DNA from 2 places in the Enterobacter sp. UNJFSC 003 genome. Region 2 is predicted to be linked to the other one. Evidence: predicted binding sites of a transcription regulator. Region 2 holds the regulator's gene; the other holds the start of a gene.
What was found. The regulator CRP, encoded in region 2, controls carbon source genes, mostly activating them, when cyclic AMP is high. The targets are predictions, from matches to a motif close to ATGTGANNNNNNTCACAT.
Positions count from the first base shown of each region.

Region 1: a site for CRP is predicted at 3,143-3,160, ahead of rhaS (HTH-type transcriptional activator RhaS). Genes of this name have one in related genera too.

Region 1 covers NZ_JBAKHK010000011.1:51,254-56,272, forward strand. Annotated here, with positions in the region: gene rhaT (L-rhamnose/proton symporter RhaT) at 222-1,256, shown strand; gene rhaR (HTH-type transcriptional activator RhaR) at 1,257-2,105, opposite strand; gene rhaS (HTH-type transcriptional activator RhaS) at 2,179-3,015, opposite strand; gene rhaB (rhamnulokinase) at 3,316-4,785, shown strand; gene rhaA (L-rhamnose isomerase) at 4,782-5,019, shown strand, end outside.
Region 2 covers NZ_JBAKHK010000008.1:162,311-167,329, reverse strand. Annotated here, with positions in the region: gene V5P19_RS17815 (hydrolase) at 1-765, shown strand, start outside; gene V5P19_RS17810 (YheU family protein) at 762-980, shown strand; gene V5P19_RS17805 (phosphoribulokinase) at 1,011-1,880, shown strand; gene V5P19_RS17800 (OsmC family protein) at 1,946-2,350, opposite strand; gene crp (cAMP-activated global transcriptional regulator CRP) at 2,661-3,293, shown strand; gene V5P19_RS17790 (YccS/YhfK family putative transporter) at 3,351-5,019, shown strand, end outside.

The DNA.
Region 1 (5,019 bases), on a different contig from region 2:
AATTAAATGATATTGAAAATGATTATCAATGCCGTAGTTTTTATAAGGTTATTCGATTTTTGAGAAATGAAGGAATTGTGAGTCTGCTCACGCGGTTAACGTGCTGATTGCCATTCAAAACGAAAGTGCGGCAACCTTCTGAAGGTTCCCAAACCGCCTAATTTTTACACTCATCAAGTCGGCGGGAAGCCACCGACTATAAAAACGATGAGGATGTAAAAATGAATCATGCGATTACGATGGGTATTTTCTGGCATTTGATAGGCGCAGCCAGTGCAGCCTGTTTCTATGCCCCGTTTAAAAAGGTCAAACACTGGTCATGGGAAACCATGTGGTCCGTCGGCGGTACGGTGTCATGGCTGATTTTGCCGTGGACCATTAGCGCCATGCTGCTGCCCGATTTCTGGGGCTATTTCTCCTCCTTCCGCGCCTCCACCCTGCTGCCAGTATTTCTGTTTGGGGCAATGTGGGGCATCGGTAATATCAACTACGGCCTCACCATGCGCTATCTCGGTATGTCGATGGGCATTGGTATCGCGATCGGCATTACGCTTATCGTCGGCACCCTGATGACGCCGATTCTCAACGGCAACTTCGACGTGCTGATCAACACCGAAGGCGGGCGTATGACGCTGCTGGGCGTACTGGTCGCCGTTATCGGCGTAGGGATTGTCACCCGCGCGGGGCAGCTCAAAGAGCGTCAAATGGGCATCAAGGCTGAAGACTTCAACCTGAAGAAAGGTCTGGTGCTGGCGGTGATGTGCGGCATCTTCTCGGCCGGTATGTCATTTGCGATGAACGCCGCCAAGCCGATGCATGAAGCGGCTGCCGCGCTGGGCGTCGACCCGCTGTACGTTGCGCTGCCAAGCTATGTGGTGATCATGGGCGGCGGTGCGCTGGTTAACCTTGGCTTTTGCTTCATTCGTCTGGCAAACGTAAAGAATCTGTCGGTAAAAGCCGACTTTTCGCTGGCAAAATCACTCATCATTACCAACGTGCTGCTCTCCGCACTCGGCGGACTGATGTGGTATCTGCAGTTCTTTTTTTACGCCTGGGGCCACGCCAGCATTCCAGCGCAGTATGACTACATGAGCTGGATGCTGCACATGAGCTTCTATGTGCTGTGCGGTGGGCTGGTTGGGCTGGTGCTGAAGGAGTGGAACAACGCCGGGCGACGTCCGGTAGGCGTGCTGAGCCTGGGCTGCGTGGTGATTATTATTGCGGCCAACATTGTCGGCCTTGGCATGGCGAGCTGATTACGCGGCTTTTCGACTACGATGACGCCACTGAACCGGCGTCATCCCCACCTCGCGATTAAAGACTACCGAAAAGTAGTTACTGTCCTCAAACCCACAGCGCATCGCCACCTCGCTGACCATCAGCTCCGTATGCTGCAGCAGATACTGCGCGTGGCAGATGCGCAGCTGGCGCAAATAATGATTCACCGTCATCCCGGTCTGGGTACGAAACTGCTGGCGCAACGCGCGATCGCTGCACTGCTCCTGTTCGCAGAATTTCTCCAGCACGAAGCTCTTGTTCAGGCTGCCCGCCAGGGTAGCGATCAGCTTATCCAGCAGTACCTCCTGAGCCGTGGCGGAGGGGTTATCGGGGGCATAACGATAGCGTTTAAGGGTCATCACCAGCTGCGCGAAAAGCAGTTCCGCCATCTGATTAGCCACGGGATCGCTCTTCTGGCTCTCCTGCTCCAGCTGAGAAATCACCTGCCGCACCTGCGCCATGCCGTGACTGCTAAGGCGCCAGTGCGGGGTACTTTTCGCAACGTGAAAGCCGGGAATATTGGCCGCCCAGTCAACGTTGAGTTTGAGCCTGTCCGGGCAGTAAATGACGTTCTGCAACACCAGATCGTGGACCGAGGCGTAGGCGTGTTTATCTTCGGCGCGGATGTAAAACAGGTCACCACGCGTAATGCGGTAAGGTCGGTCGTTGAGCACGTGTAGGCCGTTGCCTCGCCATACCAGCACCAGCTCGCAAAATTCATGGGTGTGCTCTGCAAAGACGTTTTGCGGATAGCGATCGGCCACCGCGACGGCCTGCGCGGCGGAGACAAAAAAATCATCTTTGCGAAGAATTATCTGAGCTCCCACACCACGACCTCAACGGCGAATAACCTGACATTATTAGCCTTTTTGCGGCAATAAAACGGTGATTACCTTCGCGTTACTGAAGTGACGCATCTTTGCCCTGCCGAATATCGCGAGGTGACCAGCTAAACTCCCGGCGAAAAAGGGTCGAAAAGTGGTTACTGTCGCCAAAACCACAGCGATAAGCGATATCGGTAACGCTGTCATCCGTGTGGCGCAGGAGATGGCGCGCTTTGATCAGACGCAGGCGGTTAAGGTAGCGCTGTGGCGTGAGTCCGGTGTGTTGTTTCAGCTGACGATGCAGGGTGCGCAGAGACAGCAAAAAATCATCCGCCAGCGTTTCCCAGCAGACGTCCTCGGCAAAGTGCTCTTCCAGCCAGGCCATCAGCTGGGTCAGCCGCGCATCGTTATTTTCCAGCCCTTCCAGCAGGCTACTGCGGCGCAGCAGCACCAGCAGCTGCATAAACAGCAGCTCGCGCGTAGCAATCGCGTGCGTCTCTTGCCCCTCTTCGCTTTTCTCCATCTGGCTTATCAGCTGACGCACCTGTTGAAGCGTGGACTGATTGACCCGCCAGTGCGAAGGGTAATGCCCGTCCTTCTCCTGCGGCAGCAGCTGGTTCAGCCCCGAGAGGAACTGGAACGCTTCCGGTGAACGATAGAGCACGTTGGTCAGGCACAGGTTGTCGGTATGTTCATACAAATGCCTATCGTGATCGCGCACAAAGCACACCGTGCCGCCGCTGATGGTGTACGGCTGGCCGTTAAACACATGAATACCCGTCCCGTGTTCAACAATCACGATTTCATGAAAATCATGATGATGCTCTGGAAACGCAGCCTGAGGGAGCCGCGGCTCAATTGCAACAGGCGAACCACCCGAAGGAAAAAAATCCACGCTGTGTAGTACGGTCATAACGGCCCCACCAATGAGAAATGTTCTCAAAATAGTAATTAAGGCCTTTCAGACTCACCTTAAATTTTCGGCAGCAAACCTCGCAAAACCTGTCCGTTTTTTAAGAAACGGGCGGAAAGATCGGGAAATGCGGTAAGCGTCACACTGCCCACAAACCCCGCCATTACTGGAAACTGTGAACTTCCTCACGTTCACCTTTGCTTTCTTGCCAGCCCCGGATTTCGTCTGTCAGTGGCGAGAAGGTGGCTTTTTCTTCCCTTTCTTACACTCACCGCTAATGACTTAAAGAAGGACCCGACCATGACTTTTCGCCATTGTGTGGCAGTCGATTTAGGCGCATCCAGCGGCCGCGTTATGTTGGCTACCTGGGACTGTAACCAGCGCACGCTTTCGCTTCGTGAAATGCACCGTTTTGCTAACAGCCTGCAAAAGCAGGCGGGTTTTGACGCCTGGGATATCGACGGTCTGGAGGCCGAGATCCGCACCGGGTTAACCAACGTCTGCAATGACGGCATTCTCATCGACAGCATTGGTATTGATACATGGGGCGTAGATTACGTGCTGCTGGACAGCCGCGGCGAGCGCGTTGGCCTGCCCGTTTCGTATCGCGATAACCGTACCGATGGCCTGATGGCGCACGCCATTGCCCAGCTTGGAAAAGACGCGATTTACGGGCGCAGCGGCATTCAATTTCTGCCCTTCAATACGCTCTACCAGCTGCGCGCGCTGGTTGATCAGCAGCCGGAACTGGTCGCCCGCGTGGCGCACGCGCTGCTGATCCCTGACTATTTCAGCTACCGGCTGACCGGTAATCTGAACTGGGAATACACCAACGCGACCACTACCCAGCTGGTGAACATTAACTCCGATAATTGGGATGAACATCTGCTGAACTGGACCGGCGCCTCGCCGTCCTGGTTTGGCACGCCGACCCACCCGGGTAATGTGATCGGTCAGTGGATTTGCCCTCGGGGAAATACTATTCCGGTGGTGGCCGTGGCCAGCCACGACACCGCCAGCGCGGTGATTGCGTCCCCACTTGCGGATAGAGATGCAGCCTACCTCTCCTCCGGCACCTGGTCTCTGATGGGCTTTGAGAGCAAAACCCCCTACACCAGCGATGCCGCACTGGCCGCAAATATCACCAATGAGGGCGGTGCAGAGGGCCGCTACCGGGTGCTGAAAAACATCATGGGCCTGTGGCTGCTCCAGCGGGTGCTGAAAGAGCAGAACATTACCCACCTGCCGGAGCTTATCGCAGAAACCGAAAGGCTGACGGCCTGCACGTTCCTGATCAACCCCAACGACGACCGCTTTATCAACCCGGCGCACATGAGCGCTGAGATCCAGGCTGCCTGCGTCGAGGCCGGGCAGCCTGTTCCCGCCCGCCCGGCCGAGCTGGCGCGCTGCATTTTCGACAGCCTTGCCCTGCTGTATGCCGACATCCTGAGCGAGCTGGCCGACCTGCGCGGTAAACCGTTCAGCCGGCTGCATATCGTCGGCGGCGGCTGCCAGAACGAACTGCTCAACCAGCTTTGTGCCGATGCCTGCGGGATTACCGTGGTGGCGGGCCCGGTCGAGGCCTCCACGCTCGGCAATATCGGCATTCAGCTGATGACCCTGGATGAGCTGACAAGCGTTGATGAATTCCGCTCGGTGGTCGCGGCGAACACCTGCCTGACCACCTTCATCCCCAATCCCTGCCATGAAATTGCCCGCTATCGGGCGCAGTTTCAGCAAAAACGACTGACTAAGGAGCTTTGCGCATGACCACTCAACTTGAACAAGCCTGGGACCTGGCTAAACAGCGTTTCGCCGCAGCAGGCGTGGACGTCGAAGAGGCGCTACGCCTGCTCGACCGTCTGCCTGTCTCCATGCACTGCTGGCAGGGCGATGACGTTGCCGGTTTCGAAAACCCAGGCGGTTCGCTGACGGGAGGCATACAGGCAACCGGTAATTACCCGGGCAAAGCGCGTAACGCCAGCGAACTGCGCGCCGACCTGG
Region 2 (5,019 bases):
CGCAGCCCGTACGCCCATGGTTTAATCCAGGCGGCCAAAGCGCGCGGCTGGCTCGGCGTGGTGATGCACTTTCGCGGCTGCAGCGGCGAACCAAACCGCCAGAAGCGCATCTATCACTCTGGTGAAACCGAAGACGGCACCTGGTTTTTACACTGGTTGAGAGAAAACTTTGGCACGGTGCCGACGGCGGCCGTGGGCTATTCGCTGGGCGGTAATATGCTGGCCTGCCTGCTGGCGAAAGAGGGCAATACGGTACCGCTAGAGGCGGCGGTTATTGTCTCAGCCCCCTTCATGCTGGAGCAGTGCAGCTATCATATGGAAAAAGGGTTTTCCCGTGTGTATCAGCGTTATCTGCTTAACCTGCTGAAAGCCAACGCGGCGCGTAAGCTCAAGGCCTACCCTGACACTCTGCCGGTAAGCCTGCGACAGCTGAAAAAAGTGCGCCGAATTCGCGAGTTCGACGACCTGATCACGGCTAAAATTCACGGGTTTGCCGATGCGATTGATTACTATCGCCAGTGCAGCGCGATGCCGCTGCTCAGCAAAATCACCCAACCGACGCTCATCATTCATGCCAAAGATGACCCGTTTATGGATCATCATTCCATCCCCGCCCAGGAATTTTTGCCTGCCAACGTCCACTACCAGCTGACCGAGCATGGCGGCCACGTAGGATTTGTCGGCGGTACGTTGCGTCGGCCAACAATGTGGCTGGAGACGCGTATTCCTGACTGGTTAACCGCTTATCTGGACGGTGCTCAATGATTATTCCCTGGCAAGATCTCGCTCCCGAAACGCTCGATAGCCTGATTGAAAGCTTTGTATTACGTGAAGGCACCGATTATGGTGAACATGAACGTTCTCTTGAACAAAAGGTCAGCGATGTAAAACGCCAGCTTAAAAGCGGCGACGTGATATTGGTATGGTCTGAACTCCACGAGACAGTCAACATCATGCCCCGCAGCGCGTTTCACGGCTGATCGTTAAACCTTTCCAGTCAGGGAGTTGCTATGTCTGCCAGACATCCGGTTATTGCCGTTACGGGCTCAAGCGGTGCGGGAACCACCACCACCAGCCTCGCCTTTCGCAAGATTTTCGCCCAGCTGAATCTCCGGGCGGCAGAGGTTGAGGGCGACAGCTTTCATCGCTACACGCGCCCTGAAATGGACATGGCCATCCGTAAGGCACGCGATCTGGGTAAACACATCAGCTACTTTGGCCCGGAAGCCAATGACTTCGGCCTGCTGGAACAAACGTTTCGTGAATACGGCCAGAGCGGCAAGGGTCAATCCCGCAAGTATTTGCACACTTACGATGAAGCCGTGCCCTGGAACCAGGTACCCGGCACCTTTACGCCCTGGCAGCCGCTGCCGGAACCCACCGACGTGCTGTTTTACGAAGGGCTGCACGGCGGCGTGGTGACCCCTCAGCACGACGTGGCGCAATATGTGGATCTGCTGGTGGGCGTGGTGCCGATTGTTAACCTTGAGTGGATCCAGAAGCTGACCCGTGACATCAGCGAACGCGGTCACTCGCGCGAGGCGGTGATGGATTCGGTCGTCCGCTCAATGGAAGACTACATTAACTTCCTGACGCCGCAGTTCTCCCGCACCCATATCAACTTCCAGCGCGTCCCCACGGTGGACACCTCCAACCCGTTCGCCGCCAAAACGATACCCTCTCTGGATGAGAGCTTTGTGGTGATTCATTTCCGCAATCTCGAAGGGATCGATTACCCGTGGCTGCTGGCGATGCTGCAGGGCTCGTTTATTTCGCACATGAATACGTTGGTGGTGCCGGGCGGAAAAATGGTGCTGGCGATGGAATTAATCATGACGCCGCTGGTACAGCGGTTGATGGAAGGTAAGCAGATCGCGTGATCCTATTCCCTCTCCCACACGGAGAGGGTTAGGGTGGGGGCATCAGAACGCACGATGCCCCTTCATTAGGCCTCGATCACTTCATACGAATGCGTAATGTTCACCGCTTTCTCCAGCATTAACGCCACCGAACAGTACTTCTCCGCGGACAGATCGACCGCGCGTGATACCGCCGCATCCTTCAGTTCTTTACCGGTAACGATAAAGTGCAGGTTAATGTGGGTGAACAGGCGTGGCGCCTCTTCGCGACGTTCTGACGTGAGCTTAACTTCGCAATCGGTCACATCATGACGACCTTTTTGCAGGATCGAAACGACGTCGATCGCGCTGCATCCCCCCGCCGCCATCAGCACCATTTCCATAGGGCTTGGCGCTTTGTCACCGGAGTTACCATCCATCAAAATCTGGTGTCCTGAAGCGGACTCGCCCAGGAACGTTAAACCTTCAACCCATTTCACACGCGCTTGCATATACATAACTCCGACGTTGCATTTTTGGTGACAGATTACGCGTGCGTTACAATTCTCGCAACGGAAGGCGACCTGCATCATGCTGAAGCGAGACACCAGGAGACACGCGGCAAAAGCTATGCTAAAACACTCTGGATGCTACAGTAATACATTGACGTTACACATGTATGCAGAGGACATCAAACTTTACTGGCTGCGAAACGTTACGACAGCCGACTTCCCAGGGTATGGGTAAGAATTCGATTGCAACCCCAGAGTCCGGATGCATCTTATGGCTCTGGTGACAGCTTATAACAGAGGATAACCGCGCATGGTGCTTGGCAAACCGCAAACAGACCCGACTCTCGAATGGTTCTTGTCTCATTGCCACATTCATAAGTACCCATCGAAGAGCACGCTGATTCACCAGGGTGAAAAAGCGGAAACGTTGTATTACATCGTTAAAGGCTCGGTGGCAGTGCTGATCAAAGATGAAGAAGGGAAAGAGATGATCCTTTCTTATCTGAACCAGGGCGACTTCATCGGTGAACTGGGCCTGTTTGAAGAGGGCCAGGAACGTAGCGCCTGGGTTCGTGCAAAAACTGCATGTGAAGTCGCTGAAATTTCTTATAAGAAATTCCGTCAGCTGATTCAGGTTAACCCTGACATCCTGATGCGTCTTTCTTCGCAGATGGCACGCCGTCTGCAGGTCACGTCAGAGAAAGTGGGTAACCTTGCCTTCCTGGACGTTACCGGTCGCATCGCGCAGACACTGTTAAACCTGGCGAAACAGCCAGACGCCATGACCCACCCGGACGGCATGCAAATTAAAATTACCCGTCAGGAAATCGGTCAGATCGTCGGTTGCTCCCGTGAAACAGTGGGTCGTATCCTGAAAATGCTGGAAGACCAGAACCTGATCTCTGCCCACGGTAAAACTATCGTGGTCTACGGGACCCGTTAATTCCGGTAAAACGGCGTGTCATCGCAAGGTGACACGCCGTTTTTGTCTCTATTCCCCATGTGGCGCAGGCTGATTTATCACCCGGAAGTTAACTACGCACTGCGACAAACGCTGGTGTTGTGCCTTCCTGTGGCCGTAGGTCTGCTCCTCGGACACCTGCAACAGGGTCTGCTGTTTTCCCTCGTGCCCGCCTGCTGCAACATCGCCGGTCTGGACACGCCGCATAAGCGCTTTTTCAAACGCCTGATTATTGGTGGCAGCCTGTTTGCAGGATGTAGCCTCGCCGTGCAGCTGTTGCTTGCCCGGGACATTCCTCTCCCTCTGATATTAACCGTGCTGGCGATGACCCTCGGCGTGACTGCCGAAATCAGCTCGCTGCATGCCCGCCTGCTTCCCGCCTCGCTCATTGCCGCCATCTTCACGCTGAGCCTTGCTGGGAATATGCCGGTATGGGAACCGCTGCTGATCTACGCCCTTGGCACGCTGTGGTACGGGCTGTTTAACTGGTTCTGGTTCTGGATGTGGCGGGAGCAGCCGCTGCGCGAATCCCTGAGCCTGCTCTACGTGCAGCTTGCGGACTATTGCGACGCTAAATATACCCTGCTCACCCAGCATACCGACCCGGAAAAATCGCTACCGCCGCTGCTCGCGCGTCAGCAAAAAGTGGTCGATCTGATCAGCCAGTGCTATCAGCAGCTGCACATGCTCGCCGCCAACCGGAATCATGATTACAAACGGCTACTGCGCACCTTCCAGGTGGGTCTGGATCTGCAGGAGCATATCTCCGTTAGCCTGCATCATCCGCAGGAGGTGCAAAAGCTGGTCGAGCAAAGCCACGCCGAAGCGGTGATCCGCTGGAATGCGCAAACCGTGTCGGCGCGCCTGCGCGTGCTGGCGGATGACATTCTCTATCATCGCTACCCCACGCGCTTTAACATGGAAAAACAGCTCGGTGCGCTGGAAAAAATTGCGCGCCAGCACGCGGAAAATCCGGTCGGCCAGTTTGCCGCCTGGCACTTTAGCCGCATCGCGCGCGTCTTGCGAACGCAGCGTCCGCTCTATCCCCGCGACCTGATGGCCGACAAACAAAAACGCCTGCCGCTTCTGCCTGCGCTGAAAAGTTACCTCTCCCTGAAATCTGCCGCGCTGCGCAACGCCGCGCGGATTAGCGTGATGCTCAGTATCGCCAGCCTGATGGGGATGGCCCTGCATCTGCCGAAGCCCTACTGGATATTAATGACCGTGCTGTTTGTCACACAAAACGGCTACGGTGCCACGCGGGTTCGTATTCTGCATCGGGCGGGCGGGACGTTGGCCGGGCTAATTATTGCGGGTGTGACGCTGCACTTCCACGTCCCGGACGGCTATACGCTGGCGGGTATGCTGGTAATTACGGTAGTGAGCTACCTGATTATTCGCAAAAATTACGGCTGGGCGATGGTGGGCTTTACCGTGACGGCGGTATACACCTTGCAGTTGCTCACGCTCAATGGCGAACAGTTTATTGTCGCCCGACTGGTCGATACGCTAATTGGCTGTCTGATTGCCTTCGGCGGCATGGTCTGGCTGTGGCCGCAGTGGCAGAGTGGGCTGTTAAGGCAGAACGCCCACGATGCGCTGGAAGCGGACCAGCAGGCCATACGCCTGATCCTGAGCGACGATCCGCAGCCCTCGCCGCTGGCGTATCAGCGGATGAAGGTCAACCAGGCGCATAACGCCCTGTTTA